DNA from 3 places in the Hahella sp. KA22 genome. Region 2 is predicted to be linked to each of the others. Evidence: predicted binding sites of a transcription regulator. Region 2 holds the regulator's gene; each other region holds the start of a gene.
What was found. Region 2 encodes PhoB, which activates phosphate uptake and scavenging genes when phosphate is short. Its sites were predicted from a motif close to TGTCATANNNNTGTCANA; they were not measured.

Region 1: a site for PhoB is predicted at 6,061-6,078, ahead of EUZ85_RS12980 (PA1571 family protein). Genes of this name have one in related genera too.
Region 3: a site for PhoB is predicted at 2,960-2,977, ahead of EUZ85_RS03125 (PhoX family phosphatase). Genes of this name have one in related genera too.

Annotation. Positions count from the first base shown of each region.
Region 1 covers NZ_CP035490.1:2,890,446-2,901,379, forward strand. Annotated here, with positions in the region: gene EUZ85_RS12955 (DMT family transporter) at 1-308, opposite strand, end outside; gene dsbD (protein-disulfide reductase DsbD) at 353-2,272, opposite strand; gene EUZ85_RS12965 (elongation factor P hydroxylase) at 2,683-3,225, shown strand; gene EUZ85_RS12970 (DEAD/DEAH box helicase) at 3,460-4,641, shown strand; gene pdxB (4-phosphoerythronate dehydrogenase PdxB) at 4,672-5,817, shown strand; gene EUZ85_RS12980 (PA1571 family protein) at 5,819-6,019, opposite strand; gene EUZ85_RS12985 (flagellar brake protein) at 6,441-7,136, shown strand; gene htpX (protease HtpX) at 7,228-8,109, opposite strand; gene EUZ85_RS12995 (Dimeric alpha-beta barrel) at 8,343-9,194, shown strand; gene EUZ85_RS13000 (LysR family transcriptional regulator) at 9,186-10,094, opposite strand; gene bla (class A beta-lactamase) at 10,320-10,934, shown strand, end outside.
Region 2 covers NZ_CP035490.1:1,271,808-1,282,741, forward strand. Annotated here, with positions in the region: gene EUZ85_RS05675 (response regulator) at 1-728, shown strand, start outside; gene phoR (phosphate regulon sensor histidine kinase PhoR) at 735-2,063, opposite strand; gene phoB (phosphate regulon transcriptional regulator PhoB) at 2,120-2,812, opposite strand; gene ubiA (4-hydroxybenzoate octaprenyltransferase) at 2,952-3,854, opposite strand; gene EUZ85_RS05695 (monovalent cation:proton antiporter family protein) at 3,904-5,877, opposite strand; gene EUZ85_RS05700 (hypoxanthine-guanine phosphoribosyltransferase) at 5,939-6,496, opposite strand; gene rd (rubredoxin) at 6,732-6,899, shown strand; gene EUZ85_RS05710 (NAD(P)/FAD-dependent oxidoreductase) at 6,951-8,111, shown strand; gene rimK (30S ribosomal protein S6--L-glutamate ligase) at 8,129-9,040, opposite strand; gene EUZ85_RS05720 (OmpA family protein) at 9,063-10,547, opposite strand; gene EUZ85_RS05725 (cysteine-rich CWC family protein) at 10,796-10,934, opposite strand, start outside.
Region 3 covers NZ_CP035490.1:705,201-716,134, forward strand. Annotated here, with positions in the region: gene EUZ85_RS03115 (DUF2339 domain-containing protein) at 1-1,969, shown strand, start outside; gene EUZ85_RS03120 (dienelactone hydrolase family protein) at 1,973-2,833, opposite strand; gene EUZ85_RS03125 (PhoX family phosphatase) at 3,015-4,931, shown strand; gene EUZ85_RS03130 (fatty acid desaturase family protein) at 5,110-6,069, shown strand; gene EUZ85_RS03135 (endonuclease) at 6,345-7,964, shown strand; gene EUZ85_RS03140 (DUF2461 domain-containing protein) at 8,273-8,965, shown strand; gene EUZ85_RS03145 (SDR family oxidoreductase) at 8,986-9,777, opposite strand; gene EUZ85_RS03150 (LysE family translocator) at 9,817-10,440, opposite strand; gene EUZ85_RS03155 (hypothetical protein) at 10,577-10,934, shown strand, end outside.

The sequences.
Region 1 (10,934 bases), 1.6 Mb from region 2:
ATCAGTTTCAGCATGGTGGCTTCCGCCAGACGAATGGACGCGAAAGTGTAGATCAGGCAGGAAAAAGCGGCGACGCCGAGGGCGGCGCGGAGAAAATGAAGCGACAATCGCTGGGTTTTGAAAGCGCTACGGCCAGAGCGGAGCAGCAGGGGGGTAAGAAACGCCAAGCCGAAGAGATTGCGGAAAAACACCATCTGCCAGACATGGGCTTCCAGGCTGATATGTTTCACCACCATGCCGGTAAGCACGAAAAAGCATTCGCCGAGAATGATGAACGTCACTCCCCGCAGAAAACGATCTTGCGGCATGCGCTGACAACCCTTAACGATGGATGATTGCGACGCCGGGCAGTTTATATATCTTTAACGTGATTAAGAAGCGCGTTTTTGGAGATTTCGCCCAGGAAGCGTTTGGACGCCAATTCCGCGCCCTTGGCGTCAAAAAAGATGAACGCGGGAGGTCCGAATATGCCGTAGCGCTTGAGCAGCGCCTGATTGCCTTGGTCGTTGTCAGTGACGTCCGCCTTGATAAGGTGAAAGCGGCTGAGTCCGGCTTGCACTTCGGGTAGAACGAAGGTTTCCCGCTCCATGATCTTGCAGCTGATGCACCAGTCGGCGTAGAAGTCCACCATAACGGGTTTTCCGCTGGCGGAAGCTTTGGCGACTTCCTGGTCTAACTGCTCTGGTGAAGTGACTTTAACGAAAGATAGCGGTTGCATGGAGGAGCCGCCTGTAGCCGCCGCTGCGGATTTGATCGCATAGGGCGCTAGAGGTTGCAGCGGGTCGTTAGCGCCCGCCGCTGCGCCCAGCATCAGAGTGACTGCGTAGACGAAGAACACCAGTCCCAGACCTTTGCTGAGCTTCTGCCAGCCGCTCCAGCCGGATTCGACATTGGTGAATGCTCCCATGTAAACCGCAGAAACGCCGATCAATACTGCCCATAAAGTCAGAGTGGCTTCCGGCGGCAGGATACGCTCCAGCATCCATATGGCGACACCTAGCAGGGCGACGCCGAACACATGTTTCACATGCTCCATCCAGGCGCCGGCGCGGGGCAATAGTTTGGTGCCGCCTGTACCAAGAATGAGTAATGGCAAACCGATGCCCAGGCTGAGTCCGAACAATGCGACGCCGCCTTTGAACGCTGAACCCAGGTAGGCGGCATAGCCCAGTGCCGCGATTAGGGGCGCTGATACGCAGGGAGACACCACCAGTGCGGAAAGCAAGCCCATAATAAACACGCTGATGATTTCGCCACCCTGCTGCTTGCTGTTCATACCGCTGAGCTTGTCACGCAAAAACGAAGGCATCTGAAGCTCATAGAAGCCGAACATGGATAGGGCGAGAAGTACGAATAATCCGCTGAAAATGATCAATATCCAGGGTTTTTGCACCTGCGCCTGAATGTTGGCCTCCTGACCCAGTTCACCGAAGTGGCCTGCGGCGGCGCCCAGCGCTGTATAGACCGCGGCCATGCCCATGATGTAGCTAAAGGACAGGATAAAGGAACGCAGCATGGTGACTTCTTTTTGCCCGACGATGATGCTGGATAAAATGGGCACCATGGGGAATACGCAAGGTGTAAACGCCAAACCAATACCCACGGCCATCAGGATGAAAAAGCTGAATAACAGACCCTGGGCGATGAGGTAGTCCGTAATCGAGTTGGATGAAGTGAAATCAACGTCAGCAGCCTTGCTTGGGGATGGCGTGCTGGAAGTGATCGCGGCGCCTGAGCTGTTTTGACCTGTAGAGGGAGGAGTGGATGAGGAGGTGTCGTTTGTCGTTGCAGCTGGCGCAGGACTAACCGACTCCGTTCCGATAAACAGCGCTGTTTCTGTCTGCGGCGGATAACACAAACCGGCTTCCGCGCATCCCTGATAGCGCACTTTGAACTCAACTTCAGCGCCTTCCTCCGCCGCCACTGGCACGCGGATTGTAAGCTCATCGTGGTAGACATAGACCATGCCGAAGTAGGGGTCTTCTTTCTCCTCGCCAGGGGAGGAATAGGTCCAGCGCCCTTGCGTTACACCCTCTGCGTCTGTCGTCACCGAGGTGCGGTCTTTGTACAGATAATAGCCGTCAGCAATCGCCCAATGCAGGACTAGTTCGTCCCCTTCCACCGATGACGTGAACCGGTAGGCTTCCTCTACGGGGAGGAATTCCGGTTCGGCCAGAAAACCGCTGTTGTCGCCGAACAGGTTATTTTCTGCTCTGACCGTGGCGCAGCAAAACAGCGTCAGTATGAATAGGACTCTGAGTAGTTGGGGCATGTTTCTCGCTACAGGTGCTTAAAATTTAAATTGGCGCTATCCAGCGCGCCTGTTCCCCGGGCGTCCCTTCGGTTGCGCGGGTATGGACTGGTTCAATATGACAATTTACTGGGTTGAAGGTTCAAAAAACTTGAACTTCTCGTTGAAATTACAATTGATTACCTTATCCATAAAATCGATAATCGGCCATCATAATCCAAGGTCCCTGTCTGCGCGACTTTCTGCGGTTAAGTTAAACTATTTTTAAGATCCGCCTGAATGTGTCGCAACGCCTATACTCTAAGTGCTTCGCACGGGCGATGGGGCGTCCATAAGACGGGCATGCCGCCCGGCTTGATTGTAGCGACACGGAGCTGTCACGCATCGGGGTTTTTTACGCGTTGTCGAGTTATTCCAGATTAGACTTCTCCATGCCGGCCGCTACGGCGCATGACTTACAGCATTTATTCGACGGTTTGTTCCGGGAAACATTGAATACAGTGCTGGTGCGGGGAGAAGGCGAGCCTATTTACTTACCCGCTTCCGCCACAGGCGGTTGCAATGAAATCCATTTTGCTCATGGCTTTGTGAACAGCGCGTTGCATGAGATTTCTCACTGGTGCATCGCGGGCGAAGCGCGCCGCCAACTGACCGACTACGGGTACTGGTACGAGCCGGATGGCCGCAGCGCCCAACGTCAGGCGGAGTTTGAGCGGGTTGAAGTGAAGCCGCAGGCGTTGGAGTGGATTCTGGCGGAAGCCTGCGGCGTAAAGTTTTTTATTAGTTTCGACAATCTCGACGGTCAAGGCGCCGCCGGGGAAGAGGCCTTCAAGGCCGCCGTTCATGAACAGGCGCGACGCTATCTGCAAGAAGGATTGCCGCCGCGCGCCCAGCAACTTCTGGACTGTTTTTTGGACACATACATAGGGCGGGAAAATTTCGGACTGTCTCTGTTTGCACTGGATAAGATATGAATGTTTGCGGAGATCCCGGAATAACCCAAATAAGCGGTGCGCGATGGAGCGTCCGCGGATAAGCTTCTCAATATCCCATTCACTGAGCTTTTCGCGAAGAGCGGGCGGTTGGCGAATGAGGCGTTGGCGGGCTTGTTTTAAACAACTTATTGCAAACATTGCAGGTCCAGTCGCCCATCGCATAAAGTATGTGGTTTGGACTACGTCGGTTTGCCGGGAATATCTTCAAAAATCATGACAGTTAGTGATCAAACGACGGATAACGCCGTCCTCTTTTCTTCTCTGAATTTACATCCAAAACTTGAGCAGGCTATTCGCGATCTGAATTTTGAGCGCTGCACTCCGATTCAGGGGCAGACGCTGCCGCACACGCTGCAGGGAGTGGACCTGATCGGTCAGGCGCAGACAGGCACCGGCAAGACCGCCGCGTTCCTGATCACCATTCTACAGCGACTGGTTTCCAACCCGATCCCAACGGAAGAGCGTTTCTCCAGTGAGCCGAGAGCATTGGTGGTGGCGCCGACACGGGAACTGGCGCTACAGATCGAGAAAGACGCCTGTGCGCTCGCGAAACACCTGAAACTGAACATCATTTCCGTCATTGGCGGCACGCAGTTGGATCGCCAGCGCAGAAAGCTGCGGGACGAAGCCGTGGATCTGCTGATCGCCACGCCGGGCCGTCTGCTTGATCATCTCACCAGCGCCGACATTTATCTGGATCAGGTGGAGGTGCTGGTGCTGGACGAAGCGGATCGCATGCTGGACATGGGTTTCATTCCCGACGTCAAACGCATTGTCCGGGCGACGCCGAGAGAGCGGCAGACTCTGCTGTTCAGCGCGACCTTCAGCGAAGACATCAAAAATCTGGCGCGGCGCTGGACTGAAGAACCGGTGGAAGTCATGCTGGCGGTGGATCACCTTCCCGCCAAAACCGTGGATCAGCGCGTTTACATGGTGGAAAGCAGCGCCAAGCGCAAGCTGTTGGTGAACCTGCTGAAGGACAGTGAAACCCGTCGCGTGATCGTATTTTGTAACCGCCGCGACGAAACCCGCAGTCTGTCGGAAGCCTTGAATCGCCATTCCATCAAAAATGAGCTGATATCCGGCGAGCTACCCCAGCAGAAACGTGTGAAGACGCTGGAACGCTTTCGTAAAGGCGACTTCCGTGTGTTGGTCGCCACTGATGTCGCGGGCCGTGGTCTGCATATCGATGGCGTGACTCACGTAGTCAATTACAATCTTCCCGACGACCCGGAAGATTACGTTCACCGTATCGGACGCACCGGGCGCGCAGGCGCGACGGGCGTCTCCATCAGCTTCGCCTGTGAGGATGATTCCTTCCTGATTCCGGAACTGGAGAAATACCTGGGTCATGAGCTGGCTCTGATTCACCCGGATGATGATTTACTGCAGTAGCCGAGCATACCGACCAAGAGGAAAGGGAAGATGAAAATAGTTGCAGATGAGAATATTCCGCTACTGCAGCCGTTTTTCGGATCAATGGGAGAAATTCATACTCTTCCGGGACGTGAAATCAGCAACGAGCACCTGCGTGACGCAGATGTGCTGCTGGTGCGCTCCGTGACCAGGGTGGACGAACGCCTGCTGGAAAATACCGGCGTGAAGTTTGTCGGCTCCGCCACTATTGGTTGCAACCACGTCGACATGGACTACCTCACTTCTCGGGGGGTGGGGTTCAGTAATGCGCCAGGCTGCAACGCCAGCGCAGTGGTCGAGTATGTGGTGAGCTGTCTGTCCGTCCTTAGCGAACAGTTGGGTTTCGAGCTGGAAGACAAGACCGTGGGCATTATCGGGCGCGGTGAAATCGGCGGGCGTCTTGAACGCGCGCTGACCTTGCTGGGGCTTGAGGTGAAATCCAACGATCCTCCCAGAGAAGCTGCTGGAGAGCAGAATCTGTTTCCCTTGGAAGAGGTATTGCAGTGCGACATTATCACGCTGCACACGCCGTTGACGGATTCAGGTCCCTACCCAACGCAGGGTTTGCTGAACGCGGCGATGATCGAGAATCTGCGTTCGGACCAGATCCTGATCAACACCTGTCGCGGCGAAGTGATCGACGAAGCTGCGCTTAAGGGTCGACTGCAGAGAGGGGATGGCCTGACCGTTGCGCTTGACGTTTGGAACAACGAGCCCGCTATTGATGTGGAGCTGGCGATGCTTTGCCACTTCGCTACGCCGCATATTGCGGGCTACACACTGGATGGGCGCACGGCGGGAACAGAGATCATATATCAACACCTGAGCCGCTATCTCGGCTTGCCGGTAAGGCACAAACTGGGGCAGTTTTTGCCCGAGCCGCCGCTGCGCAGAATGGCGTTTTCCTCTGGAGTAGATCCAGACTGGGCGTTGCACACGGCGATCAGAGCAAGTTATGACGTGCGCCACGATGATAGTCAGCTGAAGCGCACCTTGCGTCTGGATGCGCCCATACGGGCGCAAGAGTTTGATCGTTTACGCAGAGAGTATCGCGTGCGCAGAGGGTTTGATCGCATCAAGATTGAACTCAAGGGCGGCAAAGCGGATCTTCTGGCCACCCTGAGCGCGGTTGGGTTTAACCTCAGCTCGAAATAGCTCAGCCCTTCTGCCGCTGGCGCATATTCATGTGCTGGCGGCTCCACGGATTCCAATTATCCTCCATTGCTTTCAGCGCCTGCTGAATCATTGCCTCAGTGATGGGGATCTCTTCGCCGTTTTCCGTAATGATGGCGGCGCCGTTCATGCGTTCGTCGTCGCCAGTCTCGCTTGCCGATTTACGCCAGTTGTTCGCTTGCATTTGCCCGGACCTCCAGAGTTTGCACCAGCCTAAACTTGTCTCATGACGATCCCGTGACACGAGATGGACATCTGTTTTCGGCGTTTTTGCTCTCGGCAGACGTCCTTATATCTAAAATTAGCCCATGGCGTCAGCTTGAGCCATCAGGCTCAGGAAGGCTCTCCCAAGGCATTATCGATAGAAAATGCGAAAAAGCTCGAAAAGTGGACGATAATATATTGAAAGGCAAACCAACCTGAATTGGCGCTTATTTGTGAATCATTGCAAAAAAATGACTATTCGGGCTCACAAGCAGCGACAGACGGTCGATACTAAACTGTCGAAATTATCGTCACGGAAAGAGGCGATCAATCCATTCCGGCATGAATAAAGGCGTTACAATGTAGACGTCGCTGGATACTAGTCTTGGAGAAATGGCTGAGTGGGTGATAAAGCAGCGGTGTATTCTCCCAAGGATGTGGAAATACCATTTGAAAAGCTGGGACTGCAAGTTGGCGATCCTTTGCATCTGGAGAGCATGGACCAGAGTGCGCGCTATCATGTGCGGTTAATCGGGTTTGTGCCTGGACAAAGCGTAATGGTCACAACGCCTGTCGTGGATGGCAAACAGTTGATTTTGAAAAAGGATCGCCCGTTCACCGTGCGCTCTGTAGCGAAGAATAAAGTGTGCGCTTTCACCAGTCAGGTCAAGCACATGGCGCTTCAGCCGTTCGCCCATGTCCATCTGGAATACCCCAAAGAGCTTTTGGCGCTGCAAGTACGCAATGCTGAACGACTCAAGGTCGAAATTCACACTCAGGTCAACAGCGACTTCGATACTGGCTTGGGCGACTGGCCGAAAGAGGCTGTGATTATCGATATCAGTAAGACCGGCGCCGGGGTGAAATCCATCGTAAAGCTGGGGGACGCCGGAGAAGAAGTGATTCTGCGTTTCGCTTTGACGGTGGCGGATATCACCAAAACGTTCAACGTCACCGGCATTATTCGCAATCGCACCATCATGGATCAGGATGATGCGCCTTTCAGGTATCTATATGGCGTGCAGTTCACCGGGTTGTCTGATGCGGCGAAAATCGTCATCAGCGGCTTTGTGCATGAGCTGCAATTGTCCAAGTAATCAATCTGATGTCGCTTGGATGCATAGAGCGAAACGACAAAGCCCGGTGTCTAAACCGGGCTTTTTTGGTTGAGCTGAGCTTTAACGGTTCTTAACGATTGGCGGCAAGAGCGGCGATACGCTCATCCAGGGGAGGGTGGCTGGAGAACAGGGCTTTAAAACCCTGTTTGACTCCCTCGGTTATGCCAAAAGCGGTCAGCGTGTCAGGCATTTCATTCGGCGACTGCGTCTCGGCTTTCAAGCGTTGCAGCGCCGCTATCATGGCTCCAGAACCCGCCAGTTTGGCGCCCATGGCGTCGGCGCGGAACTCCCGTTTACGGGAAAACCACATGACAATAATGGATGCGAGAATGCCCAGCACTATTTCAGCAAAAATAGTGGTGATGAAAAAGCCGATGCCGTGACCGTTTTCATTTTTGAAGACCGCCTTGTCGACAATGTTGCCAATTATTCGAGCGAAGAACATCACGAAGGTGTTGATAACGCCCTGTATCAGCGCCAGGGTGACCATGTCGCCATTGGCGACATGCCCGATCTCATGGGCCAGTACGGCGCGAATTTCATCTTTGCTGAAGCGGCGCAATAGCCCTTCGCTGACCGCCACCAGAGCGTCATTTTTGTTCCAGCCTGTCGCGAAGGCGTTGGACTGTTGGGCGGGGAAAATCCCCACCTCCGGCATCTTGATGCCCGCTTCGCTGGAAAGCTCTCTCACTGTGTCCAGCAGCCAGCGCTCCACCGCGTCACGGGGCTGCCCGATCACTTGGGTGCGGGTGGACATCTTCGCCATCCACTTGGACAGGAAGAGCGATATCATCGCGCCGCTCATGCCGAATACGGCGCAGAAGATAAGAAGCGAGGTGAGATTCAGTCCGCTGCCCTGCAAATAGGGTTCAACCCCCAAAAGCCGCAACGTCACGCTCGCAACAAGCACTACAGCAATGTTGGTTGCCAGAAACAGTAGAATCCTGAACATAGTCGCCTCAAACTAAAGGGATAAGCCTACTGGGAAAATATGTTTCGGGTGGGGGAAAATCAATAAACCAGGGATTAAAGATTATTAACCGATCAGGGTGCGGAATACGCTTTTTAAAACGTAAAGCTCTAAAGATGGGCAAGTGTAAGAGAGGGGCGTTTTTCAACGAGGTTTTCGCCATTGTTCGTGGCGCAAAAAAGTGGATTGAGGTTTGATTAGGGAGTGGAAGGAGCGTGACGGTTTCGATTTTTCTGGATGATGCATGTGAAGAGCTGGAGAAGCGGGCGGAGGGGGAAAAGGTCGCTCTGGTGTTTCATTTGAAAATAAAGCGCGGCGAGGCGTATCTGAGTTGGCTGCGAGAGAGTGTGAATCGGTGCGGAGGCGAGCGGTTGTTCCGTGTGCAGGCGGACCCGGTCGCAAGGGAAGGGATGTGGCTGGATGAAATTCTGATTGATGAGTTTCCTTCGCCCAAGGCTGCGTTGAATTTTATGGCGACTCATGGCGAAGCTTTACGGAGGCATTGTGAGTCGTGGGCGGTACTGGCGGTGGTTCCTGAGTCGCCTTGGCTGTTTCGGATGGTGAGATGGATGTCCGGGCTGATTCAGGTGTTTAAAGGCGTTCGTGATACGGGGACGCCCGCTGCCGGTTGGGCGGCTGAAAACGCGGCGATTTGGCCTGATAAGGCTCAGATGGAGGTTGCTCGAAGTCAAAACCTGGATGCGCCCTTGTTTGTCTACAACCTGAATAAATACAAAGCGATAGCGGAGTATCAGGAGGGAGCAGAGCCCGAGCCTTCCGTTAGCGGCAAGGAGGCCTATGATCGCTACGCCAAATTGGCTGGATTTGAACTCATGCGGCGAGGCGCGTTTCCTGTATATGGCGGAACGCCGATCTGTTTGTTGGCGGGAGAGCCGGACTGCATGCTGCAGGATAGCTGGGATAAATTTATTTTTGTTCGTTATCCGCAGAGAAGGAATCTACTGACTACGATAGAAGGCGATGCGTTTGGTGAGAGCCAGAAGCATCGCGATGCGGGACTGGCGCGAGTGGCGATATTCATGGCCAGTCCGGTTGGCTCAGGCTGACCCTTGCTCCTTGCGGGACAGATTCTCCGTTTCCACACGCTGCGTTATCCAACCTTGAAACGCATCCATTGCTGGCGTTGGCGCTCGGGACTTCAGTCGCGTCAACCAGTACCCGCCTTCTGAAATGAAGCAAGAAAATGGCTGTTGAATAGCGCCAGAGGCGAGGTGGCGGGCGAACATCAGTGGTGGCGCCAGCGCCACGCCCACCCCCTGCAGGGCGGCTTCCATCATGGCGATGGAAGAATCGAAAACAATGCCCTTTATCAGGTTAGCCGGTTGCGCCATGCCGGCGGCGGCGAACCAGTTGCTCCATTCGTTGGCGCGATAGGATCGCAGTAGTGTGTGTCCGCTCAAATTCTCCGGCGTACGCAACGTTTCCGCCAGGGCGGGGATGCATAAAGGCGTTAATGGCGCTTCGAAAAGCGGTGCGGCGTCGACGCCATGCCAGGCGCCGTCCCCAAACCGGATGGCGTAATCCAGGCCTTCCGCAGCGATATCCACACGGTTGTTATTAGTCGACAGGCGTATTTCCACAAAGGGATGTTGCTGCTGGAAGTCCGCCAGCCTCGGCAGCAACCATCCCACCGCGAAGGTTCCCACTACACCCAACGACAGTACTTCGCGAACTTGGCCCCCTTCAAGTCGGGACAACGCCTCTGACATACGGTCGAACGCCTGATTGACGGTGGGTAGCAGCGCTTCGCCTTCTGGTGTGATCATGAGTCCGCGGGGCAGGCGTTTGAACAACTTCACGTTGAGTCGTTCTTCCAGCACTTTGACCTGGTGGCTGACGGCGGCCTGAGTGACGCAAAGTTCAATGGCGGCCTGGGTGAAGCTCAGGTGTCGCGCGGCTGCTTCAAAAGCTCGGATGGCGTTAAGAGGAAGGTGTGGTCTGGCCATGTATGCCCAAATTTTATTTATAGCTAATGCAAAAATTGGTCGTTTGTTCTCAATTCCTCTGAATCATAAGCTATCGATCCCTAAGCGTTAAGGGCTTCGTCGCTGGTTTGGTATAAATATAATTTGTGCTTGCAAGCCAAACCCTTTTTCTACGGTTGATAGATCAACGCTTAGTCACTTCATTCAACATGGCGAGTAATCTTGGAGATACTTATGAGTTTTTTGGTGACGCGTCGTCGTTTGGCGGCGTTACTGGGATCAGCGTGCGTAGGCGGTCTATTGATGCTTTCCGGCGTCAGCGCAGCGGCGGATAAGCCTGTTCAGTTGGAAAAGGTTTTTGCGAAACTGGAAGATCGGTTGGGCGCGCGCATGGGGGTGATGGTGCTGGATACGCAGACCGGTCGGACCTGGGAGCAGCGCGGACAGGAGCGTTTTCCTTTGTGCAGTACATTTAAAGTGCTGGCCTGTGCGGCGTTGCTGGCGAAAGTGGACGCCGGTGAGGAAAATCTGACGCGCCGCGTACAGATTCAAGCCAGGGACATCGTGACCTATTCTCCTGTCACCAAAGACCGTATCGGCGGAGAGGGAATGACTCTGGGAGAGTTGTGTCATGCGGCCATGACCAAAAGCGATAACACCGCAGCCAATCTGGTGCTGAAAGCGGTCGGCGGTCCGCCCAAATTGACGGAGTATCTGCGTGGTCTGGGGGACGAAATCACCCGTCTGGATCGGTGGGAAACTGAACTGAACGAGGCAACGCCGGGCGACCCGCGTGATACGACCTCGCCAGCGGCGATGGCGTCTACGTTGAGGAAGCTGTTCTTGGATTCTCCGCTGTCG
Region 2 (10,934 bases):
TCATCCTGTGCGACTGGGAAATGCCGGAAATGTCGGGGCTGGAGTTATTGCAGTGGGCGCGTGGACAAGACGCCTACAAGAAGACGCCTTTCGTTATGGTGACCAGCCGGGGGGATAGGGGCCATGTGGTAGAGGCGGTGCAAAGCGGCGTTTCCGATTATCTGGGCAAACCCTTCAGTCCTGAAATGCTGGCGCAGAAAGTCAACAAGCAATTGGCCGCCAAGCTTAAACGCGCTGCTGGTGAAAAGTCCTCTTCGGCCCGTCCGGGCTCCGATTCCGCTTCTGTATTGATGCAGGCGTCTGACAGCGCCAAGCAGGCTTCGACTCCAGCCGTGACGCCGGGCCCGTTTGCAGATAGTGCAGCCCTGCTGACTGGTGGTTCTACATCTCCTAAAAAACCAGCGCCGGACCCAACGTCAGGTAAGAAAGCGCTGGCGCAGATTCGATTTGCTGAGTTCAACCTGCCCTGTGTGATCAAGGCCATTACTTTGACTGAAGTGAAAGTGATCGCCAAACGGGGGCAGAAGTTTCCGATGATTCTTGATCCCGCCGTGGTGGATATAGAGGTCGACGATGGTGAAACTCTGGAACGGATTAACGGCTACGTGCACATGCTGCAGGCAGTGGAGAAGCGGGTGGACACGGACTTTATCAGCATCGTTATTCGGTTTGTGGATGAAGACCCGGATAAGATGGCGTCGCTGTCCAAGTTTATCGCCAAATTCTAACTCTGGTTAATCACTGACATTCTCGGCTTCCGCTAACGCCTCCGCAGAAGCCATGCGAGTGCGCGGGAAGTGGCAGGTGAAGGTGCTGCCTTCGCCGATGTGGCTGGTGATTTCCAGCTCGCCGTCATGATTGATCAGGACATGCTTGACGATTGCCAGTCCCAACCCTGTGCCGCCGGTATCTGCAGCCCGTGAAGGGTCAGCTCGGTAAAAACGTTCCGTCAGTCTGGGAATGTGCAGGGGATCAATGCCGATGCCACTGTCCCTGACGGCGAAATGCACGCCTTTCTTATCCTCGAACCAGCGCACCCGAATCTCGCCATTGGGAGGCGTGTATTTCACTGCATTCATAACGATATTGGAAAAAGCGCTGTGTAATTGCGTTTCGTTGCCGGTAAGCCCGGCGCTGCTCTCCAGACTCAGCTCTATGCGGTGGCCTTTTTCCTGGCTCAGGGCGCGGGCGTCGTCGCAGATAGCGCGCAGCATGCTATCCACATCCACCAACGTAGCTTTGAAGTTGGAGCCGTCATTCTCTATGCGGGAAAGCAGCAGTAAGTCATTGACCAGTGCTTCCATACGCTGCGCTTGTTGCTGCATCTGGTTCAAGGCGCGATTCCAGCGAGGAGGCAGTTCATCGGCGTTGTCGATGAGGGTCTCCAGATAGCCGGATATGACCGTCAATGGCGTGCGCAACTCATGGGATACGTTAGAAACGAAGTCCCGTCGCATCTCTTCCAGACGGTATAGCCGCGTCACATCCTGCACCAGTAGCAGGCGATCGTCTTCTCCGAACAGTGTGATATGAAACTGTAACTTCAAGTTGGGATTATTGGGGGCGTTGAGGATCAACGGCTCCTGGTATTTCTTGGAGGTGAAGTAGCGCTTGAAAATAGGCGTGCGGATCAGGTTGTAAATCAGCTGGCCCCGGTCGGTCGGATATTTGAAGCCCAGCAGCTTCTCCGCGGATTGGTTCCACCAGTCCATAGCGCCTTCGCTGTTGGTCATGACGACAGCGTCTTTAAGGGCGTTGGTGGATTCCTGGATGCGGTCGATCATGGCTTGCAGTCGATCGCGGGAACGATAGTGCTGAACCTGGAGACGATGAATGCCGTCGAATAGATCTCCCCATAATCCGCGGCTCTCGGGAGGGTCTTCCATTTTCGCCTGGTACAGCCAGCGGTGCATGCGAAACGCCTGGGTGAGCGTCCACCCCAGGTAGGCGGTGAGACCGAACACCAGCGCCCAGGCTACTGAACCGATAATAAGGCCGACAATGATGCAGCCCAGCAAACTGTAAACCAGTAGCCGTACATAATGACGCCAGTGATTGCGCATGCGTTTTATGAATACTTCTTTTGGAATTATTTATTTTTTAAGACGGATCGCGGCGCTTATGGCGCTCGGGTCGAAAAGCGATAACCCGTCCCACGCACGGTTTGAACCAGATGATGATGACTGGGCTCCAGCGCTTTGCGTAAACGTCGAATATGCACATCCACCGTGCGTTCTTCCACGTAGACATTGCCGCCCCATACCTGATCCAAAAGCTGCCCGCGAGTATACACCCGTTCCTGATGCGTCATAAAGAACTGCAGGAGCTTGTATTCCGTGGGGCCCATGTTGAGCGCATCGCCTTTGGCGGTGACGCGATGGCACACTGGATCGAGGCGGAGTCCTTCGACCTCAATGGGGGTTTCCATGCCTTGTACGGCGGTGCGGCGCAGCACTGCTTTCAGGCGCGCGACCAGTTCTCTGGGAGAGAATGGTTTGGTGATGTAATCGTCTGCGCCCACCTCCAGGCCCTGGACTTTGTTGTCCTCTTCGGTTTTGGCGGTGAGCATGATGAGAGGGATTTCCGAGGTGTTTTGGTCTCGCTTTAACCGGCGTGCGAATTCAATGCCGCTGACGCCGGGAAGCATCCAGTCCAGCAGTATGAGGTCCGGCTTCTGATCAATGATCAATGCATGCGCTTCCCGCGCGTCCCCGGCCTCCAGGTAGTCATAGTCAGCCATTTCCAGAGCGACTGCGATCATTTCCCGGATGGCGGGCTCATCGTCCACTATGAGAACTTGTTTGCTTGCCATGCAAAACACCTTTTTGAATACTCGATTGCCGAATTATTACAACGGCGTTTTGTTACAAGTATATGACAGGCGCTTAATTAATGTGATGGAAATGAGCCCGACCGTTTGCAGTCGGGCTGTAAGCTTGGCGGAATGGGCTTTAGGGACGGAAAATAAACTCCAGAACCAAGCCAAGAAAAACGGCTGCGCCAACCCAGTGATTGTTGAGGAAGGCCTTAAAACAGTGCTGGGAACTGCGGTCGCGAATCAGGTGCTGTTGATACACAAACAACATGGCGGCGGCGATCAGGGAGACCTGGAAGTAAATGCCCAGCTCGTATTGCGCGCCGACCATGAACAGGATGCCCAACGTTAATACCTGCAAGCCCGCCACGGCGGCGCGATCCGCCTCGCCAAATAGAATGGCGGTGGATTTAACCCCGATCTTGAGGTCGTCCTCCCTGTCCGCCATGGCGTACATGGTGTCATAGGCGACAGTCCATACCACTGTCGCGGTGTACAGCAGCCATGCCTGCTGCGGCACGGCGTCAAGCTCCGCGGCGAAAGCCATGGGTATGCCCCAGGCGAAGGCCGCGCCCAGTACGACCTGGGGCAGGTAAGTGTGGCGCTTCATGAAGGGGTAAGTTGAAGCCAGCGCCAGCGCTCCGGCTGAGAGGTAAATCGTCAGGGCGTTGGTGAACAGCACCAGAATGAAAGAGACCCCGACCAGAACGCCGAACAAGGTCAGCGCCTCTTTTTCCGTCACCCGGTTCTGTGCAAAGGGACGGCTTTTGGTGCGCTCGACATGCATGTCTATACGTCGGTCTGCATAGTCGTTAATGACGCACCCGGCCGAACGCATCAGCAGGACGCCGACAACGAAAATGAACAGGTTCTTGAGGGAGGGGGAGCCTTCAGCAGCCAGCCATAGCGCCCACAGCGTTGGCCAGAGCAGCAGATAGGTTCCGATAGGACGGTTCAGTCGCGTGAGATCGATATAAACCGGCAATTTCGCCTTGATTTGTTCCGCCAGGGATGGAAGTGGACGCCCTTGGGATTTCATAGCCAAACAGAATCCTGATTTAGTATGTGGTTTGCCACTGTGTTCAAGCTCAGCCGCCCAGTAACTTATTTTCCGCCTGTTCAACTTGATCCGCCGAACCATGCAGAATCAGCGTATCGCCGGGCTGCAGAACAAAATCGCCGGAAGGATCGAAGAATTCCTCATCTCCGCGTCGAATACTATCGACATTACAGGCGGCCAGTTTCATCTGCGCCAGAGAGCGATGACAGCTGTAAGCGCCATCCGGTAGCGTCAACGCATGTAATTTTTCCAGCGGCGTGCCGTCAGCGCCGACCAACTGGGAGTTAATGCCAGGGTAATAACCGTGCAGCATTTTGTAGCGGCTACGGCGCACTTCCTCAATTTGACGATGAATTTTCCTGGCCGGCGCGCCCATAAGGGTAAGCACTTGAGTCACCAACATCAAGCTGGCCTCCAGCGTCTCCGGCACGATTTCCGTCGCTCCCGCTTCCTGCAGCAACGACATTTTTGAGTCATCCGCCGTGCGCACCAGGATCGGCACGTTGGAGCCGGTGGAGCGGACCTTGCGAATGACCGCCAGACTCTTGTCCACATCAGCGTAAGTGATGATCAGCAGGCGCGAGCGCTCCAGGCCCAGCGCCTTGAGAATATCCAGCCGTTCAGAGTCGCCATAGTGCACAGGCTCGCCAGCAGCGGCGGCTTCTTTTACCCGCACAGGGTCCTTATCCACGGCGGTCATGGGCATGCTGCTGCGACGCATGAAGCGGGCGACGGTCTGTCCTACCCGGCCGAAACCGCAGACAATGGCGTGGCCTTCCAGTTCGGAGCAGGCGTTGGTCAACGCTTCCACGCGGGTTTGAGCGACACCCTGTCCTTTATCGGAAGGGAAGCGGGCGCTGAGATAGCGCGCCAGATTCATCAGCCAGGGCGTCAACGTAATACTGAGAATGACAGTGGTGATCACCACTGCGCCAGCTTGTTTGGATATCAGCTGGAACTTTTCGCCCAGTGCGAAGAGAGCGAAACCGAATTCGCCGCCCTGAGCCAGGTACAGGCCGGTCTTCAGCGCAACGGCTCTGTCTTTCTGGTGACGATAGGCGAGGGCGCCGATCAGCGTCGCCTTAGCCAGCAGGAGCATTGCAGTGATGAGGAGAATCCAGGGCCAGTTGGCGAGCACTTCCTGAAAGTCCACGATCATGCCTACGCTGATAAAAAACAGGCCCAGCAGAAGGTCGCGGAAAGGGCGAATATCCGCCTCAATCTGATGTTTATAGTGGGTTTCCGACAGCATCATGCCGGCGATAAACGCGCCAAGCGCCATGGATAGCCCGAAGCTGTGGGTCAAAGCCGCCGCCAGCAGCGACACCATCAACACGGTCAGAACGAAAAGTTCTTCCGAGTGGGATTTGGCGACTTCCGTGAAAATAAACGGCAGCACGTATTTACCAATCGCCAGCATCAACGCGAATAGCAGAGCGCCTTTACCCAGGGTGATGGCCAGTGCCGCCGCCAGGGATCTGTCCGAGCCGCCCGCCAGAAACGGGATCAGAATCAAAAAGATAACCGCAGCCAGATCCTGGAACAGCAGCACCCCCATTGACATGACGCCGTGAGGCAGACCCAGTTCATTGCGCTGCACCAGCTCTTTGCTGACCACCGCTGTGGAGGAAAGCGCCAGAGCTCCGGCGATGATAATGGCCTCTTCCGTACTGGCTTTGAACAGCCGGGCGATGCCGAAGATCACCAGACTGCTCACCGCCACCTGCCAACCGCCCAGGTTGAACACCACCTTGCGTAAAGCAATCATCTTGGCCAGAGAGAACTCCAGCCCGAGGGAGAACAGCAGAAATACCACGCCGAACTCCGCCAGCACCTGGATCGTTTCCACGTCGTCCACCCATCCCAAGGCCGTGGGACCGACGCCGAGGCCCACCGCGAGGTAAGCCAGGACAGAGGGTATGTTCATGCGCCGGAACAGCGACGATACGACGACCGCCGCGGTGATCAGCACCAAAAACTGACTCAGATTAGCTTCATGCATAAGAGGTAAGGAACCAACATCGCCTGTTAGTGAATTGGTTTAGCGCCCGGGCGGGCTTAGCTTAAAGACCTTTTACGGCGTAGATGCCAGGTGCGTTGCGCCAGTAGCCTTTGTAGTCCATGCCATAACCGAATATGTAGCGGTCAGCGACTCTCAGGCCAGTGAAATCGCACTTCTGGCCGGGATAGACTTTACGTTCATGCTGCTTGTCCACCAGCACTGCGGTGTAGACTTTCTCTGGCTTCTTGTCTTGGCAGTAATCGCAGATGGCGTGCAGGGTGGCGCCTTCGTCAAGGATATCGTCAAGGATGATGACCGTACGTCCTTCCAGGTTTTCGGCCGGCTCCACTTTCCATTTCAGACCGCCGCCGCTGGTCTGGTTGTTATAGCGGGTGGCGTGAATATAACTGACTTCCAGCGGAAAGCGCAGCTTGGGAAGCAGCTTGCCTGCGAACACGACGCCGCCGGTCATCACGCAATACACCAAAGGGTTGCTGTCTTTCAGTTGCGCCGTGATTTCCTGCGCCAGACGCTCGATAGCCTGGTCTACCTGCGTTTCGTCGAATAGGCAGTCTGCTTCCTGAAATACCTGCTGCATGTTTTCCATATTATGGGACATTGGAATTACCTGAGAGTTACCGTTGTGATGATGAATGTTCTAAGAATTTATAAAAGTTACAGGGCTTGTTGGCGACGCCGGCGCCTCAACAAAGCCTAGTATAACGATTTAGCCCCGGAATGACTTGATCAATGCCGGCCGGAACCTTATAAATGCACTCACTGTGAATCAGGCGTTTTACCATAAATAAGAAGCTCTTTGCGGCTTTTTTGACAAATTTGAATAGGATACTGTGATGCGTAAATGGCAATGTGTGGTGTGCGGATACATTTATGATGAGGCGGAAGGCTGGCCCGAAGACGGTATCGCTCCCGGAACCCGCTGGGAAGATGTGCCGGAAGACTGGATTTGCCCGGACTGCGGCGTCGGCAAAGAAGACTTTGAAATGATTCAAATCGGTTAATTCGCTCTCCAAGCCGCTCAACTCTCTACTGGAAATATAAAAGGATACGTCATGCCGGATACTGCGCCCATCGTCATTATCGGAACCGGCCTCGCTGGCTATACGCTGGCCCGTGAGTTCCGCAAACTCAATAAAGACGCGCCGGTGCTGATGCTGACGGCGGACGACGGCCATTCATACTCCAAGCCGATGCTCTCCACTGGCTTCGCTAAGGCCAAAACCGCGGATCAACTGTCCATGGCGGACCCCGGCAAGATGGCGGAGCAATTGAATATCGACGTGCGTACGTTCGCCACGGTGACGGCGCTGGACCCGGAAGGACATCGTTTGTACATCGGGGAAGAGGCGCTGGAGTACAGCAAACTGGTGCTGGCCTGGGGCGCGGATCTGATTCATCTGAATATCCCCGGCTCTGGCGCAGGCAAGGTTTTCGCGGTGAATGACTTAATGGATTACCGTCGTATTCGGGATGCCCTGCAAGAGAAAAAGAGAGTGGCGATTCTCGGCGCCGGCTTGATTGGCTGTGAATTCGCCAACGACTTGCTGCAAGGCGGTTACGAGGTGGAGCTGATTGCGCCCTCCGATACCGCGTTGCCGGGCATGCTGCCGAAGGCCGCTGGCGATGCGGTGGTGAAAGGCCTGCAGGCTCAGGGCGCGGTATTCCATTTGGGACAAGTAGCGACAGCAGTGGAGGATACTGGCGACGGCGTGGCGCTGACGTTGGATAACGGCGTCAAGGTGCAGGCGGATATCGTGCTGTCAGCCGTCGGGCTCCGACCGCGTACGTCTCTCGCCAAGCATGCTGGCGTTCAGGTTAACCGAGGAATCGTCGTGGATCGGGAAATGCGCACCAGCGCGGCGGATGTTTATGCATTAGGCGATTGCGCGGAAGTGGATGGGCATGTGCTGTTGTATGTACTGCCGCTGATGGCTTGCGCGAAAGCGTTGGCGAAGAGTTTGGCGGGCGAGCCGACCAGGGTCAGTTATGGCGTGATGCCGGTAGTGGTGAAAACGCCGGCTTGTCCGGTAGTGGTGGCTCCACCGCCGGTTGGCGCAGAAGGTGACTGGCAAGTAGAGCAATCCGGCGATTGCGACGTCAAAGCCCTGTTCGTCAACGCGAAGGGCGCATTGGAAGGGTTTGCGTTAACCGGCGCGCATGTGATGGAAAAGCAGAAACTGGCTCAGCAATTGGGCCCCATTCATAACGACTGAATGGGGCCCTGGTTCTCTCAGCCCTGACCTTTGGTGCGGGTGCTGGATTTATTTTCCTGAATCTTCTTTTCGATAAAGGCGTAAATCAAACCGGCGATATCCTTGCCGGTTGCGTTCTCAATGCCTTCCAGTCCTGGTGACGAGTTGACCTCCATGACCAATGGGCCATGGTTGGAGCGCAGCAAATCGACCCCGGCGACGTTCAAGCCCATGACGCGAGCGGCTCTAACTGCGGTAGAGCGCTCCTCGGGAGTAATCTTGATCACTGACGCCTGACCGCCCCGGTGCAGGTTGGAGCGAAATTCGCCCGGCTGCGCCTGTCTTTTCATGGCTGCGACCACTTTATCGCCGACGACGAAGCAACGGATATCGGCGCCGCCGGCTTCCTTGATGAATTCCTGCACCAGGATGTTGGCTTTCAAGCCCATAAAGGCTTCGATAACGCTTTCCGCGGCCTTGCGGGTTTCCGCCAGCACCACGCCAATGCCTTGCGTGCCTTCCAGCAGCTTGATGACCAGCGGCGCGCCGCCGACCATGGAGATCAGGTCGCGAATGTCGTCAGGGGAGTGGGCGAATCCGGTGACCGGCATGCCCACGCCTTTGCGTGAGAGCAGCTGCAAAGAGCGCAATTTGTCGCGGGCGCGTGAGATGGCCACGGACTCATTCAACGGAAATACTCCCATCATTTCGAACTGGCGCAATACCGCCGTGCCGTAGAAAGTGATGGATGCGCCGATCCGGGGAATGATGGCGTCAAACCCTTCCAGCACCTGACCCTGGTAATGGATGGTGGGTTTGTGGGTCGCCATGTTCATGTAACAACGCAGTGTGTCGATTACATGCACCTCATGCCCCCTTTTTTCACCTGCCTCCTTTAAACGGGAGGTGGAATAAAGAGAAGGATTGCGCGACAAAATGGCTATTTTCATAAGTTACCAAGGAAATATTGAACTAAGGTAGATTGGCGTCGTTGATAATCAGCACTTCAACTCTGCGATTAGCCGCGCGCCCTTCTTTGGTGTCATTGTTCGCCACCGGACGGGATGCTCCGAAGCCTTCTGCTTCTATCCGGCTGGAATCTATGCTGCCCACATTGGCGAGGAACTTGGCGACGTTGCTGGCGCGCTTCTCAGAAAGAGACTGGTTCAGGGCCCGGTCGCCGCGGTTGTCAGTATGACCGGAAATGCGAATTTTGCAATTGGGGAAGGCTTCAATTGCGTCGATGATCTTGTTCAGCAGGGTGACGTTGTCACGTTGCACTTCACTGGAGCCGGAGGCGAACTTGAAGCCGTGGGCGCGGATCAGCACATTGGCGTTCTGCCGGTAAACATCGGCTTCCGTCAGGGTAAACAGTTCCTGCACGAACTCAAAGCGGCGTTGGATTTCCTCGCTGGCGCGTTTGGCCGCGTCCGTCTCCAGCTGGACCGCCAGCAGCTTCTGTTCCATTTCCTGCTTCATTGTTTCCAGGCTGGCGGCGCTTTGGACCTCGCGAACTTCCGCTTCCGCCAGAGCATGACGCAGGGTCAGTTTTTCCTGCTGCAGTCGGTTCAGGGCTTCGTTGATGGATTCTTTGACCTGCGCAGGCCCTTTCTCGAAAGGAATTTCAGGAACTACAGGCTGTACGGCCTCGGCCAGCCTGGCCTCATGCCAGAGTAAAATATCTTCCAGACTGGCGTCCTTGGCGTCGAAGTCTGCGGCCTGGGCGGCGATGGCGCGAGCGTGTTGCACCTGAGTCAGGGCGCTGTTGGCGTGGCGACGGGCTTTTTCCTGTTGACTGCGGTCATTTTCCAGTGTGGACAGCGCCAGCAGCATTTCCTCTTCCGCTACCCGCAGGGTTTTGGGTGCGCGGTCATCGATGTCCTCTTTGCGCGCCTGCTCGATCGCCTTGCGGGCTTTGCCTGTCACGTCCAGTTTCAGTGAGCGCAGTTCGATATCCCGGTATACGCCTGCGAGGGCGGTTTGGGCTTTGCTGTTGTCAGCGCCGGGTTGTTTCTCCAGTTGCGCGGCGATATCGCGCAGTTGCTTGTCGGCGGAAGCGAACTCATCTGCAAGCAGCTCATCTCCGCTCACGGCTATCGCCGCCTGACGGGCGTTTGCAATGGCCTGCAGTTTTCCGCGGGCGGCGACCGCCTGCTTTTCCGCCTGAGCGGCGTAGGTCAGGCCTGCCTGGGCCTTGGCGGCGGCGACAGTGGGTTTGCTGCGGGAAAGATCCAGCGCTTCATTATAGGCTTCCACGGCTTTTCCATAAGCGTCTGGCGCGTACAGATGCACACCGTTGTCGCGCGCGGTTTCCATTTGGGCGTATAGCTGCTTCGCCTCATCCAGAGAAACGGCGGCGGGCTCCTGCTTCAGCACCGGCGTGCTGCTGCAGGCTGTGATAGCCAGGGCCAGGGAGGAGGCGGTGAAGAAACGATATAGCTTTTTGGAAATAAACATTATTCGGTAGTCCGTGTTTGATTTGAGGCGGCGACAAGGCCGGAGCAGAGTCTATCTGTCTTCCCCAGTTGAACTTTTCTTATGTCGTTCTGTTGTACGTTATTTGGCTGGCATACTAGCTCAAAATGACGCCGGGCCAAAGTTTACCAAACCTGGATTATCATTATATTCAGAATCATCGGCTGTTCACGGAGGCAGCGGACTCGCCCCTTGCTGCTGATGGCGGCGCAAGCGCGCTTCAATGAAGCTCAGTCAGCCGCGTCCGTCTCGCTTTGTTTGGCTTTCAGGCGCTCGTTCAGACAGCTTCTGCAGTAACACTTCGCGCCTTCTGTGAACAACTCGGAGGTCAGTCCCGAAGGTGGGAGGGAGAAGCACCAGCATGTGGAC
Region 3 (10,934 bases), 570 kb from region 2:
TACGGTGTTTATCGCCCTACAGTCGTTGATGGTTAAGGACACGCAATACGCTATGGCCTGGAGCAGCGCAGGCGTTGGTATTTTCTATCTGACCTTGAGTTTGCTGGTGCGCGCGCGTCCTCAAATGCGTTTGTTGTATGAATGCTATCTGGCGCTGACGGTTGCGTTTCTCACTCTGGCGATTCCTCTCGCCTTCGACGGGCGCGTTACCTCTGCGCTGTGGGCGGTGGAAGGCGTCGCCCTGTTTTGGGTAGGCGCGCGCCAACAGCGACTGCTGCCGCGCTTTTCCGGATTGGGATTGATGCTGTTCGGCGGCGCTATGTATCTCACGGAGCCGCCATCCCAGGAACCGCAATGGTTTGTGTTGAACGCTGACTTTATTGGCGCTTTGCTGGTGACCATCGCAGGCGGCCTCACTGCTCGCATTGCGACGCGTTATCAGGATCGCCTGTTGCGTCAGGAAGTGCAGTGGGCTCCGATTATTCTGTCTCTGTGGGCTTATGCATGGTGGATGGCGGGCGGTCTATTTGAGATTCATCGCCACATCGCCGATACGCACCTGCCGATAGCTGGCAGTCTGTTCACGGTGTTGACGGCGATGGCCTGTCAGTTCTTTGCGGGAAGATGGCGTTCGCCGCATTTGCCCTGGTTGGCGATGGCGAGTTTTGTCATTGGAGTGGTTTACCTCTTTACCCACTATCAAGTAGACGCACGCACTATTGCGTGGCTGAACGCGGACTTCCTGGCGTCCATGACGTTGGTGGCGTATGCGTTGTGGGCGGGGATTTTCGGCAGGCGCGGCGAGCAGCATCGATATTTTGCGCCGGCGGAAATGGTCAATGCTCTGGTGCTGGGCGTGGCGGTGGCCTTAGGGTCGCTGGCGGGCGGAACCGAGGCTATTGAGCAGTATCCGTCAGCGATGGAGGCGTCGGCGTTTCTGCTGTTCTACACGTTCTTCACCGGCGCCTTTGCGCTCTCATACCTGCGTTTCCAATGGACGACGGCGGCTTACCCAGCGCTATTGCTGGCTCCGGCGATATTATTTGTTTTGTTCATTTATGTGCTGGAATACCGGGCGTTATACGCCAACGCCGGCTGGTTAGCGTACCCAGTGGCGTGGGCGGCGCATTTCGGATACCTGCGCCTGATGCAGGATCGCGTACGTGCGCCAATAGGCCTGTTTCATTGCGTGATGTTATTCGCTCTGGTATTCGCGGTCACCTGGCAGATTCATTTTGAAATCACCGGCGAATATGACCCTGAAACCATGGCTGGGCAGGCGATATGGGGATTGGTTCCCGCTCTGGCGTTGCTGGCTCTGCGGCGCGGCATGTCCTCGGTCTGGCCGTTTGCGCGCTACCCGCAGGAACTGTTGCAATGGCTCCCTCGCGCCTTGCTGGCGAGCGTTGGGTTGTGGATGTTGTGGAGTAACATAGTTGCTCCAGCGAATAAGGGGCTGGCGCTGTTGAACCCACTTGATCTGGTGAACCTGCTGGCCTTGTGGGTGTTGTGGACGGAAGTGCGTCGCCATGGCGCGCTGGATGCACTTAAACAAAGAGTCGCCTCATACGGCGTGGTGGCGGCGTTTTGCTTCCTGTGGCTCAACGCGTCCCTGTTCCGCGCTTTCCATTTCAGTCTGGCTATCCCTTACCGCTTCGATGACATGGTGTCGTCCATCGTGGTGCAGAGCGGCATGAGTCTGCTGTGGAGCATTGCGGGCATGCTGTGCATGCTGGTCGGCGCGCGCAGGGCGCATCGCTCGGTGTGGATGGTCGGCGGCGGCTTGATGGTGGCGGTAGTCGCCAAACTGTTCCTGTTCGATCTTTCCGGCACGGGCACGGTGGCCCGTATCGTCGCCTTTATCAGTGTTGGCGTAGTGTTGCTGTTGGTGGGCTACTTCGCTCCGGTTCCGCCCCGGGAAGACGCGGAGAAAGCACCCGCGTCGGAAGCGGAAAGTGGGGCGGAGTAAGCCTCAGACCAATGCTTGTTTAAGGAAGGCGACGGTGCGCTCCCAGGCTAACTGAGCGGCTTTCGCATCATAGCGCGCGGCGTTGGCGTCATTATGAAAAGCGTGATTGACGCCTTCGTACATGTGCAGCTCATAGCGCGCGCCTGAGGCGTCCAGGGCTTCACGATAGTCGGGGATGCCCTGGTTAATGCGGTCATCCAAACCTGCATAATGCAGTTGCAGCGGGATTTTGATCCTGGCGGCGTCAGCGGCGTTTACCTGCCTGCCATAAAAGGCCACGGCGGCGGCGAGATCTTGAGAATGAGCCGCCAGCTGGTTGGCCATGGCGCCGCCCCAGCAGAACCCGACGCAACCCACTTTGCCGTTGCAGTCCTCGCGTTTTGTGACATAAGTTACCGCCGCCTCAAAATCCACGCGGGTTTTTTCTCCATCCAGTTGCGCGATCATACCGCGGGCTTTGTCCTGATCGTCCGGCGTGCCTCCCAGAGGAGACAACCCATCCGGAGCAAGGGCTATGAAGCCCGCCAGCGCCGCCCGTCTCGCCACATCTTCAATGTGTGGGTGCAGTCCTTTATTCTCATGGATGATCACTACGCCTGGCAGCGGTGCGGATGTGTCTTTGGGTTTGGCGAGATAAGCGCGGATGACGCTTTCGCCGCCTGGGTATTCGACATATTCGCTGATAATGCGCGCGTCGTCTTTGGCGATGGTATCCGCTCGTGCGTAGTTGTTTTCCAGCAGGGGCAGAAGCGCCATCGCCGCAGTGGTCCCGCCGGCCAGTCTGGTCAGGCGGTCAATGAAGGTTCTGCGACTCATGGTGGAGTGTGTGTATTCGTCGTAAAGCTGGATGAACTTTTGTTCCATGGAAAGCTCCTTCTCTTGTTGTTCAGCGGTTGGTCCGCGATGTGTCGCAGCCCAGGCGCATGCTTGTTTTTGGGTACTGCTTTCCTAACGAAAATCTTTAGCCGGAACAGGCGTGGTTCACGAAACTGTCATTTACTTGCAGTAAAAGTGCTGTCGGATCAACGCTGTTAAGGTAAAAAAAATGACTGTACAACATCCTCAATATGGTTGGGAAATAAAAGACTCTGATGACATTCCCTCCAGTCCTGAGCAGGGTCGGAGTTTCTTTGACATCCTGCAGGCGCGGACTTCCCGTCGTGGCGTTTTGCGTGGTTTCGCTGCTGGGGCGGCGGCTTCAGGCGTTTCTCTGACTGGTTGCAGTGCAATCATGGCCGGCTCGGACAAGGGTGAACTGACTTTCACTGAGCTGCCTCATGGACAGGACGAAACATTCCACGTGGCGCCCGGTTATGAACACGATGTCCTGATTAGCTGGGGCGATAAAGTGTTAGCGGATGCACCGGCGTTTGATCCTCGTAACCAGAGCGCGCAAGCGCAAGCCAAACAGTTTGGCTACAACAACGATTTCGTTGGATTCCTGTCATTGCCGTTGGGTTCCGACAATTCGGATCACGGCCTGCTGGCTGTGAACCACGAATACACAATTTCCGAGCTGATGTTCCCAGGTTCGCCGAAGACGGATCAGATGAGCAAGGCGCAGGCGGATATCGATATGATGGCGCACGGCCTCAGCATCATCGAAATCAAGAAGACCGATGGCAAATGGGCGGTGGTTCAAGGCTCAAAATACAACCGTCGCATTACTCCGGTAACGGAAATGCGCATGACGGGTCCCGCCGCCGGCAGTGACCGTTTGCGCACCGCGATTTCTCAGGACGGAGTAAGAACCCTGGGCACCTACGGCAACTGTGCGGGCGGCGTCACGCCCTGGGGTACCGTATTAACAGCTGAAGAAAATGTGCAGAACTACTTCAAAGGCGATCCCGCCAAAACCAAAGAAGCGGAAAACTACAAGCGCTTCGGTTTATCTGGCGAACACGAATACGCCTGGGCCAACTATTATGATCGCTGGAATCTGGCGAAAAGCCCCAACGAGCCCTTGCATGTAGGCTGGGTGGTGGAGATTGATCCGTTTGATCCCGATTCCAAGCCGCAAAAGCGCACTGCCCTGGGTCGTTGCAAGCACGAGGGGTGTAACGTCTTCGTCAACAAGGATAACCACGTGGTGGCCTACACTGGCGACGATCAGCGCTTCGAGTATGTCTACAAATTTGTCAGCAAGAACAAATACGACCCCAGCAACCGCGCCGCCAATATGCGCCTGCTGGAGGAAGGAACGCTATACGTGGCGGAGTTCACTGACGGCGGTCTGGTGACCTGGCGTCCGCTGGTGTTCGGCCAGGGCCCGCTGACCGCGGCCAACGGCTTCCGCAATCAGGGCGATGTCATGATTGATATGCGTAAGGCGGCGGATCTGCTTGGCGCCACCCGCATGGATCGTCCCGAAGATGTGGAAGTGAATCCGCGCACGGGCTCAGTGTTCGTCATGCTGACCAATAACAGCAAGCGTAAGGATGGCGACACCAACGCCGCCAACCCCCGCGCCAAAAACCAGTCCGGCCATATTATCGAAATGACGCCGCCAGATGGCGACCACACGGCGGATCGCTTTATGTGGGACATGTTCATTATCGCCGGCAATCCGCAGACGGAAGGCGCTAAATATCACCCGGATATTTCCGCCAACGGCTGGTTCGCCGACCCGGACAACTGCGCTTTCGATAATCACGGCAATCTCTGGATCGCCACTGACGGCGCATACAAAGACGGCGTCGCCGATGGCGTGTGGGCCTGTGCGGTATCCGGCGAAGCGCGTGCGTTGACCAAGCACTTCCTGCGCACGCCCTTACAGGCGGAGTTGTGCGGACCCTTCTTCACCCCGGACAACCAGTCTTTCTTCTGCTCGGTGCAACACCCCGGCGAAGAAGGTACTTACGATCAGCCCACTACACGCTGGCCTGACTTCCGCAACGACTTGCCGCCGCGTCCTTCCGTAGTGGCGATCAATAAGTCCGGCGGCGGCCGCATCGGTAGCTGACGCATTATCGATCGCATAATCTGAAAGTAACGAGAAAACCGGTGCTGGAAACAGCGCCGGTTTTTTTATGGATGAGTATTTATTGAGCGTTTTCGCCAATGGTTTGGAAGATTACGCCATTCTCCGGCGCCGGTAATCTTAATAGTATGAATCTGCGTTCACACTTTAGATGACGGCTATGAAACTCGACAGCTATCTCACCAGACAAGAACAACAAGAATTAAGGCAGGGCTCCAATTTTCGGGGCATGATGGGCTTCGTGACTACTTGGGGGCTGATCGTCGGTGTGAGCGCGCTTTTTGCTCTCTATCCTAATGTTTTCACTCTGATTCTGGCGCTTGTCGTGCTCGCCAACCGGCAATTGGCGCTGGGCATTCTGCTGCATGATTGTTCCCACCGCTCCTGGTTCCGCAGCCAGTGGCTGAATGATCAGTTGGGGCATTGGCTGGCTGGCGCCCCGGTGCTGGTTCCGTTGCCTTTTTATCGCAAATATCACTTTATCCATCACGTTAAAACCGGAACGGACGAAGATCCGGACGTGGGCAATATCCGCAGCTACCCAGTCACTAAAACCAGTATGCGACGCAAGATATTCCGTGACTTCACCGGACAGTCCGGGCTGAAGAATGCCCTCGCGCTCTTGCTGTATGTGAATACCGGCAGACCTGGCAACGCCGTATCCATGGGTGTGCAAACGCGACACGCGGAGAAGGCGGAGGTGCGTCGCACCACGCTGCGTAACTTCAGTCATCTGCTGTTGGTGCACGGCGGCTTTTTAGGGCTGTGTGTGGGGCTGGGCCATTGGGAAGTTTATCTGCTGTGGTGGGTCGCCTATATCTTTACGTATCCTTTTATCATCCGCGTGCGTCAGGTCGCTGAGCATGGGGCCATGCCGGCGTTGTCCTCCGATGACGTGCGCGACACCACGCGCACCACTCTGGCGCGTTGGTGGGAACGTCTATTGTTTGCGCCGCATTATGTGAATTATCACTGCGAGCATCATGCGTTGCCCACTGTCCCTGGTTATAACCTGCCTCGCATGCATCAGATGCTGCGCGAGCGCGGCTTTTATCAGGATAAGCCCGAAGCCTTGGTTGTCGGCTATCCAGAGATCATCCGTAAAGCCGCATCCGCCTAAATCTTTCTTACCTTCATATCCGTCTTTTCTGACTTTTTGTTTTTTTCTGACTTTGCGCCTTCCTGCGCGCTCTTTGCGTGCGCGTAAGCCGTCCGTAACTCTCTGTTGTAGCAGTCTTAGTCCATATAACGTCTACCATTTCACCTGTACGGCCTATTCTTTGCTGACCAGAAACCGGCTATCAATATCGTCACAAAAATAACCATAAGCTGTCATAGCGGCCACGTAGGGTATTCCAGTTGTACGCCCGGCATTAATAACCTGGAGCCAGTTAAATGAATAAGAACGTATGGATGATCCTGCTGGGGGCGATGGGGCAAATGATCTGCCCGTCTTCTCATGGGGAATTGTTGATCAGTGAAGTGTTGTACGACGCGCCTGATAATGATGCGTCGCAAGAGTGGGTGGAGATATTCAATCCGTCCTGCCAGAACGTCAATCTGGCGGACTACAGTTTGCAGGACAACGGCGGCGCTTATCCGTTGAGTGGCGTGATCGCCGCCGGCGCCTACGTCAGCGTGGCGAAAAACGCCGCTGGGTTCCAGGGCCTGTTCGGGATGAATCCGACGCTTTCCGGGATGTCTCTGAGCCTCGGTAATTCCGGAGATTTCGTCAAACTGATGAAAGGCGCCCAGGAAGTGGACATGGTGGCGTGGGAAGGGGCGGTGTCTCAGTGGTATTTGAATGCGCAGAATGTGTCTCTGATGCGTTTCGCCAGCGATGATACGGACACCCAACAGGACTGGGCCGTCGCCGCTACAGCAGGCGCGCCGGGCGTGGGCGATCTTGACGCCGGATGCGGTGGGTCTGATCAAGGACCCGGCGACGACTCGCCGACCAATGACACTCTCGTCAACGGCGTCGCCAAGACTGAATTGGCAGGCGCGGCGGGCTCGCAAACTTTCTATGTCGGCAGCGTCCCCTCCGGCGCGGTCAATCTCAGGTTCGAACAGTCCGGCGGTAAAGGCGATGCGGATTTGTTCGTGCGTTTCGGCGCGGCGCCGACAACCTCCGTTTATGACTGTCGCCCCTACGAGGGGGGCAACAACGAAACCTGCGAATTTAAGGGGCCCGCCGCAGGGGATTATCACGTCATGGTGAGCGGCTACAGCGATTACAGCGGGCTCAGCCTGCGTATGAGCTACAGCGCCGACAGCGGTGGCGATGACGGAAACGATGACGTGGACGGTTATTACTCTTCCGCCATCGGGAAAACCGGGGCGGCGCTGAAATCCGCGCTCAATGGGATTTTGCGTAACCATACGGCGATGAGTTATTCCCAGGTTTGGGACGCCCTCAAGTACACCGATGAAGATCCTGACGACAGCAGCCATGTCATGCTGTTGTATTCCGGCCGCTCCATCGACAAGGATGACAATGCCGGTCAATCCAATTCCGGCGACGCCTGGAACCGGGAGCACGTATGGCCCAAGAGTCATGGTTTCAGCAACAGTAGCCAATACGCGCACACGGACATCCATCACCTGCGGCCGGCGGATGTTTCCATCAACAGCGAACGCGGCAATAAAGATTTCGACTTGGGAGGCAGCGCGATCAGCGAAGCCCCGGAGAACAAGACCGACGCCGACAGCTTTGAGCCCAGAGATGCTGTAAAAGGCGATGTGGCGCGCATGATTTTCTATATGGACGTACGTTATGAAGGCGGCGATGACAGCGGTACGCCCAACCTGGAACTCGTCAACTATTCCGGTACGGGGACCAAGGACCCTAAACTGGGCAAGCTATGCCAGCTGTTGCAATGGCATATCCAGGACCCGGTGGACGCTTGGGAGAAACGCCGCAACCAGCGTATTTATGAACGCCAGGGCAACCGCAATCCGTTCATTGATAACCCGGGATGGGCGCAGGAAATCTACGCGGCTTCTTGCCAGTAACGCGTACTATTAATCAGGCAGACAAATAGCTTGTCTGCAACGACAGGGCCTACACATGTCAGGCCCTGTCTCCCGAGGCTTGTCGCCGCGCAGGCGCGTCCATGCGCCTGGTGATTAACATGCCAATATCATTGCCACGTTAATAACTAAAAGTGCAAAGACACGCCGCGGTCGTGGGGATCGCGGCGGTTTATCTATTCGCTATATTCGTCATAGTCGAAGCGGGATATTTCCTGTTATAAACGTGGGTTTATGCTTTTGTACTTCGAATTCAGGCGAGCACTCGCGAAGAGGGAGGCGGCGTTACCATGGCGGAATTTTCTGGATTTTCACCGGACTTTTTTAAGTTTTTTCAGCAGTTGCAGGCAAATAACAACAAGGAATGGTTTGAAGAGAACAAAGCGCGGTTCAAACAAGAGGTGCAGCAACCTCTAGTGTGCTTTATTGAAGCCATGGCGCCGGAGTTGATGAAAGTCTCTCCCTATTTCGTAGCGGACCCGCGATTAAACGGCGGCTCGATCTTTCGCATCTACCGGGACACCCGTTTCTCCAAAGACAAGACGCCCTACAAAACCCACGCCGCCGCGCAGTTCCGGCATCAACAATACAAGAATGTGCATACGCCCGGTTTTTATGTGCATCTGGCGACGGACGAAATTTTCTTTGGCGGCGGTATCTGGATGCCGGAGTCGCAAGAGCTATTGAAGATTCGTGAGCGTATTCGCGATAAGCCGAGCGCCTGGGAGAAGGTGTTGGCGGATAAAAAACTGAAAAAAGTGCATGGCGGCGTAACCGGAGATGGACTCACGCGGCCGCCGAAAGGTTTTGACGCCGACGCACCCCATATTGAAGACATCAAGCGCAAGAGCTTTTTCGCCATGACGCAATGCCCTGTGGATGCGGCCATGGAGAAAGACTTCCATAAACAGGTCGCCGCCGGTTTTGCGGCGGCGGGACCTTTGGTGGAGTTTTTGTGCGGCGCGATGAACGTACAGTTCTAACCGCCGCTTCGAGAGAGACGCTAGAACAGCGTCTTCATAGTTCCACCGTCCACCACCAATGACGCCCCGGTAATGTAGCTGGCGGCGTCGGATAGCAGAAATACCGCTGCATTGGCGAATTCCTCCGGGCTGCCGTAGCGACCCATGGGAATGCTGGATGCGGAGGCGTCACGTTGCTGTTCTACGGAAACCCCTTTTTTCGCCGCGGCGGTGGCGTCCAGGGATTGCACCCGAGGCGTATCGATGCGGCCGGGAATCAGATTATTGACGCGAATGCCTTCGCTCGCGAGGCTACGGGATAAACTTTTCATCAGGCTGGTCACCCCGGAGCGCATGACGTTGGACAACAACAGCATGTCGATGGGCTCTTTCACCGAAGATGAGGTGATGCTGAGAATGCTGCCTTGGCCCTGTCCGCGCATGGCGGGCAGAACCGCGCGCACCATGCGCACGCTGCTCATTAGAGTCAGTTCAAAGGCGTCGCTCCAGGCGGCGTCGTCAAAATCGTCGAATTGCCCCGCCGGTGGGCCGCCGGCGTTTACCACCAACCCCTGTGGGTCTCCCAGTTCATCGGTGGTGCGTTGCGCCCAGGCGCTGATAGCGGAGGCATCTCTGGCGTCTACGGACATCGCCAGCACTTTTGCGCTGGTGACGGCGCGGATTTTTTCCGCCGCTGCGTCAATGCCTTCCTGTGATCGGCTCATAATAGATAAGCGGGCGCCCTGACGCGCGCACTCCATGGCGATAGCGAAGCCCAGGCCGGAGCTGGCGGCGGCCACCATGACGGTCTTATCCTGCAAACCCAATTCCATCGTCGGTTACCTCTTTAAATTGATAAGGATTGGCTGGCTTCAGCGGCTGGAGCCAGCCATCACCAGGCCGAAACTGATGAACACGCCGCCGGTAATTTTGTTGAAGCGGTTCATGATTTTTTCTTTGCGCAAATAGGCGCGCAGCCGGGTGGACAAGGCGGCGTAAAAAGACAGGAAACCGAATGAACACACGGCGAAAGTCAGCGCCAGGGGCGGGAACTGTTGAATAAAGGGTTTGGATACATCAATGAATTGAGGAAACAGAGCGGTGAAAAAAGCGATGGCCTTGGGGTTGCTGACGCCTGTCAAAAAGCCTTCCCGATACAGCTCCCAACGGCTATATGTCAGCGTTGAGACTTCGCCATCCGCGTCAATGGGAAGCGCGCCTTCGCTGCGCCAGGCTTTGACGCCGAGATAAACCAGATAAAGCCCGCCCAGTACTTTGATGATGGTGAACAAAGTAGCGGATGCCAGTATCGCGGAGCCCAACCCCAAGGCGGAGACCGCCGCCAGCAGCAATACGGCGGTGACGTTGCCGGCGATGCTGACGCTGGCGCCTTTAAGGCCGTATTTGGCGCCGTTTTTCACCGCCAGAAATACCGCTGGACCAGGACTGGCGATGGCAGTGGCGACAATGGCCAGGAATATCAGGTACTCCGTCATGCTTTATTCTCCTTGTTATCTATAGCGCGCCAGCGTTTAACTGTGACTGCTTCGTTTTTTCCGCGCCGTTGTCACGCTCACCCCAGGCAGGGCAACTATACTGAGAAAGTCTGACGGCAATTAAAGGCGGCCGGAAATGGAACCCATCAAAATCGGATATCGGTTCAAGCTCGATAAGTCGCGCAGCGAAAATTTTGAAATTACGCTCGATGAGAACAATGTAGAAGTTCTTGACCGAAATATAAAAGACTTTCCGGAGTGGACTCAACTGGATTGTCATAAATGTCCCCATTGCCCACTCGACTCCATGTACCATCCTCACTGCCCGGCGGCTTTAAGCCTAGTGGAGGTGGTGCAGCGTTGCCAGGATATTATGTCCTACGAGCAGGTGGATCTTGAGGTGGCCATAGGGGACAAGAAAATCAGCCAGCACACCTCGGCGCAGAAAGCCCTGAGCGCTCTGATCGGTCTGCTGATGTCCACCAGCGGCTGTC